4 regions of the Mucilaginibacter sp. P4_C11 genome follow, and region 4 is predicted to be linked to each of the others. Evidence: riboswitches for the same ligand, from Rfam matches in the RefSeq annotation. Region 4 holds a riboswitch; each other region holds the start of a gene.
What was found. Region 4 has a riboswitch for S-adenosylmethionine ahead of metH (methionine synthase). Riboswitches for the same ligand answer to the same signal wherever they lie in the genome.
Positions count from the first base shown of each region.

Region 1: linked by a shared signal. The riboswitch ahead of AC1DU2_RS23495 (O-acetylhomoserine aminocarboxypropyltransferase/cysteine synthase family protein) and the one ahead of metH (methionine synthase) in region 4 are both predicted to bind S-adenosylmethionine.
Region 2: linked by a shared signal. The riboswitch ahead of AC1DU2_RS09375 (peroxiredoxin family protein) and the one ahead of metH (methionine synthase) in region 4 are both predicted to bind S-adenosylmethionine.
Region 3: linked by a shared signal. The riboswitch ahead of AC1DU2_RS01695 (peroxiredoxin family protein) and the one ahead of metH (methionine synthase) in region 4 are both predicted to bind S-adenosylmethionine.

Region 1 is NZ_JBFUIA010000030.1:17,990-20,194, reverse strand. It holds gene AC1DU2_RS23495 (O-acetylhomoserine aminocarboxypropyltransferase/cysteine synthase family protein) at 1-1,058, opposite strand, end outside; SAM riboswitch class I at 1,306-1,416, opposite strand; gene AC1DU2_RS23490 (hypothetical protein) at 1,748-2,205, shown strand, end outside.
Region 2 is NZ_JBFUIA010000008.1:77,061-79,265, reverse strand. It holds gene AC1DU2_RS09380 (protein-disulfide reductase DsbD domain-containing protein) at 1-99, shown strand, start outside; SAM riboswitch class I at 540-653, shown strand; gene AC1DU2_RS09375 (peroxiredoxin family protein) at 871-2,190, shown strand.
Region 3 is NZ_JBFUIA010000001.1:378,109-380,313, forward strand. It holds gene AC1DU2_RS01685 (adenylate kinase) at 1-330, opposite strand, end outside; tRNA gene AC1DU2_RS01690 (tRNA-Arg) at 429-502, opposite strand; SAM riboswitch class I at 848-962, shown strand; gene AC1DU2_RS01695 (peroxiredoxin family protein) at 1,085-1,657, shown strand; gene AC1DU2_RS01700 (SusC/RagA family TonB-linked outer membrane protein) at 2,079-2,205, shown strand, end outside.
Region 4 is NZ_JBFUIA010000019.1:125,896-128,100, reverse strand. It holds gene AC1DU2_RS18415 (Bax inhibitor-1/YccA family protein) at 1-440, shown strand, start outside; SAM riboswitch class I at 576-686, shown strand; gene metH (methionine synthase) at 841-2,205, shown strand, end outside.

The DNA.
Region 1 (2,205 bases), on a different contig from region 4:
TCAATCTCGAAAGATAACACAGCTCCGAAACCATTTTTCAGGTATTTTTTTGCTAATTCGTGGTATGGCGATGATGCTAATCCCGGATAGTTTACTGATGCTACCTGCGGATGCTGGTCAAGCCATTTAGCCAGTTCCAGTGTATTATCTACATGGCGTTGCACCCGTAATGATAGTGTTTCCAGTCCCTGTATATTCAGCCATGAATTAAATGGCGATTGCGAAGGGCCAAAATCGCGCAAGCCTTCTACACGGGCACGAATAATAAACTGAATGTTGCCAAACGGACCGCCAATGCCAAATACATCGGCAAAAACCAACCCGTGGTAACCTTCAGAAGGCTCGGTGAACTGCGGAAACTTGCCGTTGCCCCAGTTGTAGTTGCCGCCATCAACAATAACGCCACCAATGCTGGTACCATGACCGCCAATCCATTTGGTGGTTGATTGTACCACCACGCTTGCGCCATGCTCCAACGGACGGAACAAATAGCCGCCTGCTCCAAAAGTATTATCAACAATCAGCGGCAGATCGTGCTTTTTGGCCAATGCGCCAACTTTATCAAAATCGGCAATTGTAAAGCCAGGGTTACCTATAGTTTCCAGGTAAATGGCCTTGGTTTTATCATCTATTAAAGCTTCAAGGCTTTCGGCGGTGTCGTCTTTGGCAAAACGAACATCAATGCCTAAGCGTTTAAACGCAACTTTAAACTGATTATAAGTGCCGCCATATAAAAATGGTGAGGTCACAAAATTATCGCCGACTTGTAAGATGTTATTTAACGCTATAAACTGGGCGGCCTGACCCGATGCGGTGGCTAAAGCCGCAACGCCACCTTCTAAAGCGGCAATGCGTTTTTCAAACACATCGGTAGTGGGGTTCATCAAACGGGTATAAATATTGCCAAACTCTTTAAGGGCAAACAGGTTGGCGCCATGCTCGGCGTTTTTAAATACGTACGATGTAGTTTGATAAAGTGGTACCGCGCGTGAACCTGTAGTAGGGTCAACTTCCTGGCCGGCGTGTAATTGTAAGGTTTCGAATTTTAAGGCTGACATAGTTGTAGATTTTTAAAAGGTTATAATTAAATTTTGTTGTTTAGATGGATTTTTGACAAGCTGATAAAATGTTTACCAGTTTTACAACACGTATGTTTTCAGGGATTGAAAAATGAACGTATTAAAGCATCAACAGCAGCAACACATACAAATGCAGCCGATAATTGGGCTAATGCGTTGTATGTTAATGTTTTGGGTATTAAAAATGTTGCTTGTAGTAATTGTAATTAAACTTTTCATGGCTATAAATTTATATCCCCCGGTGTTATTTGCCGGGACAGGAATTGGCACCTTCTTCAAAACTGAAGGGTTGCCAGCGGGTCATTGAGCCTGATCTCTCGCCGCTTCTTTATAAATCAATACCCGAACTATGCGGAGAATTGATTGACTATGGTATCGCTACCAAATAATGTCCCAAAGATAAGCGGATATTTATTTAAATACCAAATTTTATTTTTATTAAGAGGCGAAGAGTAAAGGTAAAAGGCGAAAGGTAAAAGGTTTTTGTGTCAAAATCTTTGTTGTTGCTCCGATGCCTGTATCCTCACAGGCATCTTTCCGATTAGTAGTCGAATTATCTAATCCAAGCGACAACATCTGGAATAGCGGTCTGAGAGGGCATAGACCGTGGCGAAGGATTGTTTTTAAATGCCAAATTTTATTATCTTGTATCGCCAATAAACCATTGCATGAATAAGTTTTTCGCTTTTGTAATTTTCATTTGCTGTTCAACAACCATGATGTTTGGGCAGGAGAGGGAAAAAGTAGAAAACGTAAACCAACAGGTTGTTACTGCTGATTCTCTTTTTATCAGAAAACTGGCTGATACCTATAAAACAAATCCCGCGGGGGTGCTCAATCTGCTTATTACGTCAAAACATGCAATGGAGGATATTGGCTTTGGGTATTCTGAGGTCTCAAGGATTTATGAATCAGACTACCTGCGAATAGGTTATCAGTTTATATTTTTTAAAGATTCGTTGATAAGTTATAAGTTAGATGCCGGCATACCGTATAACGCCCTCCTAAATGCCAGGTATAAAAAAATATGTTCTCCTTTATTTAAATTTAAGCAGGAAACACATTCTGAACCGGTCTATTTTAACTATGATGGGATGTCAAAACCACTAAACGACAGTGTTAAAAT
Region 2 (2,205 bases), on a different contig from region 4:
GGGCAGGCATCCGTTAGTGGTACCGTGAACTTTATGGTATGCAGCGATAAGCAATGTTTACCGCCAGACGATGTAGAATTTAGTGTACCTGTAAAATAAAAATATAATATAAGCCAAATCATATACAAAGCAGCACGATAGCCACCAGTCGGTCTGTTAAAATGGTAATCGTTTTTAAACGCGTTATCATTATTAATAAAACTAATACCATGAAACCAAAGTTTACTTTATTTACAAAAGCCCGAAAACAGCATGGTGGCACCCCTGGCTGTTGTTACCATAATTGCTAACGCTTTACATTCCAGGTTTAAAAAATATTGAGCAAGATATACATCCTGGCTGTACTAAGTGCGTTGCTTTGCTATGGTGGTAATTCAGGCGTGTGCTGTACAGTCCAGGATGTTTATCGTTTTACAAGAAAAAATTAAAAAAGACATACAAAACTTAAAAATATTCTACTAAATCTATAGATTTTATTGTATTTATCATATTTGTTGTTATCTTTACACCATTCTAATTAACCCCACCATTAATTAGTTGATTTATAAAGAATAAGGGAGAGGAAGTCTCGATGATCTTATAGCAACTTTTCAGCAGTCTGAAATAAGTGCTAAACTTTTTCCGATAGCAATTATGCCGCCGGAATATAAATTAACTAACAGTCATGAACACACTTAATAGCCATTACCCACAGCTACAACCCGCGGCCATCAAACGATGTTGTTGCCTGGTTCAGTACGTTTTCTGGTTTTAACAGCCGGATACCCTAAAAATTTATAGTGTTTTTTCAAAGGCTGTAAAGCCCAATGGATAACCTATGCCCAAATTTCCGGCATCGCATCAATTAACAACAATTAAAACTTATACAAAATGAAAACTACAAACTACTTAACCAAAACAAGGCTGCTATCTGCCGCTTTATTGCTCAGCGGGGTAAGCGTGTTATCGGCCCATGCAACCCCAAAGCCTAAATTTATAAAAGAAGGAAAATGGCGCGGCGAATTTACCGTAAGCGAATCAAAGGTGCCTTTTAATTTCGAGCTGAAGGGAAAGGATGCCGAGCATGCTGTTTTCACACTCATCAACGGCTCCCGCAGAGATAATTTTCATGTGAAATCAATTGGTACGGATTCTGTATATATCAAAATGAATACCTATGATGCCGCGCTGGTAGCCAAAATTCAGGATGATGGCTCGTTAACCGGCGAATACCGTAGCCTGGTACCGGGTTTCAGGGGCAACTCATTACCATTTACTGCAGAATATGGTAAAACCTACCGCTTTGTAGAACCCGGCAAAGATGTAGCCCCTAAAGCCGACCTGACCGGTAAATGGGAAATCAAAACATACAGTAAAGAGGCCGTTCCTGCATCTATAGCCTTATTGAAACAAAAAGGGAACAAGCTTACCGGTGTGGTAATGACCGTTGTTGGTGACACCCGCGAACTGGAAGGTACCGTACAAGGCGATGAGTTTGCGCTAAGCGGCTTTACCGGCCCAAGTCCGTTCATTATAAAAGGTAAGATCAATGCCGATGGCTCCATCAGCGGCGAAGAAGGTTTTGGCATCTATAAAAACCTGAAATTTGATGCCGCCAAAAAAACAGAGGTTGAATTACCTGATCCTTACAAACTCACATTTTTAAAAGAAGGCTATAAAAAACTTGATTTCTCATTCCCCGGTATCGATGGCAAACAGGTTTCCTTGAGTGATAACAAATACAAAGGTAAAGTAGTAATTGTAGAGATTATAGGTACCTGGTGCCCTAACTGTACTGATCAAACCGTGTTTCTATCCCCATGGTTCAATAAAAACCATCAGCGCGGTGTAGAAGCCATTGCATTAGGTTTTGAACAGAAGGACAGCCTGGAATATGCCAAATATACCTTGGGCAAGCTGAAAGAAAAATACGAAATCAATTATGATATCGCTTTTGGAGGGCTGGCCGATAAAAAACTGGTATCGCAAAAGTTGCCTGCTTTGAATAAATTCATTGCCTTCCCAACTACCATCATCATTGATAGAAAAGGCGATGTAAGGGAGATATATACCGGTTATACGGGCACCGTGACAGGTAAGTACCACGAGGATTACGAGAAGAAATTTAATAAATTATTAGATGAGCTTATTGCCGAACCGGCCCCGGAAACAGCCGCTATTGCAAATCCATCAACCCACCCAGGAAATTAACATTAACTGATCTTA
Region 3 (2,205 bases), on a different contig from region 4:
TCCGGTTATTGCCGAATGCTTGCTGGTTAACAGGCTATCCAAAGCTTCTGCCTGTGCAACCGTGCGGGGGAAACCATCAAAAATGAAACCCTTACCGTCTTTATTGCTATCCAGCTTATTGCTGATCATACCAATTACAACCGCGTCAGGAACCAACTTGCCATCATCCATCAACTTCTTTGCCTCTAACCCAAGTTCTGTTCCTTGTGCAATTTCGCCACGTAAAAGATCGCCGGTTGATAAATGGATCAATCCATATTGTTCAATAAGCTTTTGTGACTGAGTCCCTTTCCCGGCTCCGGGAGGACCAAACAATACCAGGTTTAGCATGCTCGTTATAAATTAAAAGCCTTTCGGTACAACACAGAAAGGCTTAGGATTAACTTTGTACCTGTATGGATTAAACCCATTTAAAGGCAAATTATATGTGCACTCGAAGGGAGTCGAACCCCTAACCTTCTGATCCGTAGTCAGACGCTCTATCCAATTGAGCTACGAGTGCTTTTCGAAACGGAATGCAAAGATAGAATTTCTTTTCAATCTCTCACATTTTTTTTCAAAAAACCTGTAACTCGCAGTTTTACATGGCCTTACTTTCCTCCGTAAATCAGGTACTTGTTTTATATGTTTAATTTTTCACCCGGATATCGCATATAGGACCAATTAAACAAAATTGGGGTTACCCCTTTTGCAGCAGCATGAACCGGAGTAGGCCGGTAGCTTAGTCATGGTGAGTCATGACCAGCGTTCAATACCCGCCTGTCATTTCATGACAATTAAATTATATAATGTCTATGTATTTAGTAGAATATATTATATATTTGCATCACTAAACAGTTCTTTAATTTAATTATCAAGAAAGACGGAGGGAAAGGCCCTGTGATGTCTTAGCAACCTGTAAGCCCAATTGTTATAAAGGTGCTAATTCCTGTTCGCCATTTAAGTGGCGGAAAAGATAATGTATGTTACGTTACTTACAGCTATATAGCTGTGCCATCATATCGTTATCGCCCAAATTTCTTGTTTATTTAAATTCCAGTGCTTTTAACCCTGCATTATAAAAACGCAGTTAAAAATTTACGTTATGAAAATTAAACAGCTACTCATCACCTGCTCCTTGTTAATAACCAGCTATTTGGCCGTTGCGCAAACCACAACGCCTGCTCCCCTGCCTGCATCAATTGACCGGGGTTATATTGTTAAAACCGGCGAGCAAGCGCCCGATGATTTTAAACTGGTACTGGCCGATGGCACCCAAACTTCACTAAAACAGCTTCGGGGTAAGATAGTTATCCTGCAATTTACCGCAAGCTGGTGCAGCGTATGCCGCCAGGAAATGCCTCATCTTGAAAGAGATTTATGGCAGGCTTATAAGAACAAAGGCCTGGTACTTATCGGCGTTGATAGGGACGAACCGCTTGAAAAAGTGCAACATTTTCAGCAGGAAATGAACATCAGCTATCCGCTGGCGCTTGATCCTGGTGCCGATATTTTCGGGCGCTTTGCCAACAAAAAAAGCGGTGTAACCCGCAACGTGGTTATTGACAAAGACGGCAAAATTGTATACCTCACCCGCCTTTATGATACCCAGGAATTTGCATCGATGCTAAAAGTGGTTGATGCGCTGGTTAACAATAAAACTGCATCTGTAAACTAATTAAAAGCTTAAAGCAGAAGGCATAAAGCTCAAAGTTTCGGGTTTCAAAAACCTCTTTAGTCAAATTCTTATATTTTGAGTCAAAACGGCACTATCTACTTAATACTACTATCTATATATCAAATTGTTATGAAAACAACAAGAACACCTTTTCCAAGCGTATCCCCTGCCAGTAAATTCGTCTCATTCTCCTCCGCTTCTGTTTACCTTTATATGCAGGGTATGCGTTGTTGCTGTTAAATAAAGGCAACGGTTATTAGCCACGGGTCCCCTGCTGCAGCTGGCCGCCTCTGCTTATAACCAACACAATCAACAATCAATTTACCGGTACTATAAATTCAACAGCAGGCATTGCTATGCCCAAAATGCTGATGACCGGCTTTGCTATACCGGCAATAAAAACTATTAATCATTAACCATCATGTTAAAAAATTACAAATTTCTACTGGCACTCCTGTTGCCATTTTTTCTCATCCAAACAGTTGCGGCGCAATCTGTTAAAATAAGCGGCACGGTAACCGCTAAATCCGATGGCTTGCCCTTACCAG
Region 4 (2,205 bases):
TATTTGTAGCTTTCTCGGCGGTAATGGGTATCAGCTTAAGCTATATACTCATTGTTTACACCACCGGCTCCGTAATCGGCGTATTTGTTACAGCATCGCTTGTTTTTGGGATAATGGCAATTGCCGGTTATACAACCAATACCGATTTAACCAAGTTTGGCTCGTTAATGATGATGGGGTTAATTGGAATAATCATCGCATCAGTATTCAACATGTTTATAGGCAGCAGTCAATTGCAATACATTATTAGCTATATTGGTATTGCGGTATTTGTTGGCTTAACCGCCTACGATGTGCAAAAATTAAAACGTATTGGTGCAGGCCTTGAATATGGCGATGCTTCTGCGGGAAAAATGGCGCTATTGGGTGGCTTAACCTTATACCTTGATTTCATTAACCTTTTCCTGATGATTCTGCGTTTATTTGGCAGAAGAAGGTAATAAAGCAACCAATATTTATTATTTAAAAGCTGCCCCGCAAAGGCAGCTTTTTTTGTACACATAAATTTACTTAGCGTACACATAGCCGGGCATATAAACTATTGCATTTTACGGCTTTATTATGCACCTTTGCAGTGCTTATGGAGAAAGACGGAGGGATTAGACCCTGCGATGTCTTAGCAACCTGTGCTTCACAAGGTGCTACATTCTACCCGGCCGGCTAAACAGCCCCTGGAAAGATAAGCGAAAGTCAATTGAACACCCGACTTTTCGATGTAAGCTTTTTTTAGTAGCAAGTAGTTAGTATCAAGTAGCAAGATTTTTTTGTGTTGATCTAATTAAAAATCATGGGCCGGAGTTTCCGTACTTGATACTTGATACTAACTACTTGATACTAACCATGGACATTAGAAAAGAATTAGAAAAACGCATCCTTGTAATTGACGGGGCTATGGGTACCATGATACAGCGGTACCAGCTTACCGAGAAGGATTTTCGTGGTGAAAGGTTTAAAGATCACATCAGCGATCTACAGGGGAATAATGACCTTTTGAATATTACACGCCCGGATATCATCAAGGCCATTCATGCCGAGTATTTGGATGCCGGTGCCGATATCATCGAGACCAATACCTTCAGCACACAAATTATTTCACTGGCCGATTATAAGCTGGAAGAGCTGGCCTACGAACTTAGCTACGAAGGCGCGCGTATTGCCCGCGAAGTGGCCGACGAATACAATCAAAAAAATCCATCAAAGCCGCGTTTTGTGGCGGGTGCCGTTGGGCCAACCAATCGTACAGCGTCCTTGTCGCCAGATGTTAACGACCCTGGTTACCGCGCCGTTACCTTTGATGATTTGGCCAATGCCTATTACGACCAGGTACGTGGCCTGGTTGATGGCGGATCGGATTTATTATTGGTTGAAACCATATTTGATACCTTGAACGCCAAAGCGGCCTTGTTCGCTATCAATAGATACGCCCATGAGTCGGGCAAGCATTTGCCTATCATGATCTCCGGTACTATTACCGATGCCTCTGGTCGTACCTTATCGGGGCAAACTGTTGAAGCTTTCTGGAACTCGATACGCCATGCCAACCTGCTTTCAGTGGGCTTAAACTGCGCTTTGGGTGCCAAAGAAATGAGGCCGCATTTGGCCGAACTTTCTGAAAAGGCAAACGTATTTATCTCTGCATATCCTAACGCTGGTTTACCAAACGAGTTTGGCCAGTACGACGAAACCGCGCATGAAACCGCGCACCAGGTTGATGATTTTATTAAAGCCGGGTTGGTTAATATTGTGGGTGGTTGTTGTGGCACCACACCGGAACACATCAAATGCATAGCCGATAAAGCGGCCAAATATCCCCCAAGACTTATCCCCGAAATTGAACCCGACCTGCGCCTGAGCGGCCTGGAAGCGGTTACCATAAAGCCCGACAGCATATTTGTAAATGTGGGCGAGCGTACCAATATCACCGGTTCGCCAAAATTCTCGAAACTTATTTTATCTGAAGATTATGAAGCCGCCTTGGCCGTTGCCCTGCAACAGGTAGAGGGCGGTGCCCAGGTTATCGACATCAACATGGACGAGGGCATGATTGATTCGAAAGCGGTAATGGTAAAATTTCTGAACCTGGTAGCATCCGAGCCGGATATTGCCAAACTGCCTATCATGATCGATTCATCAAAATGGACCGTTATTGAGGCTGGTTTAAAATGCATCCAGGGTAAGGGTATCGTAAACTCCATCTCGCTTAAA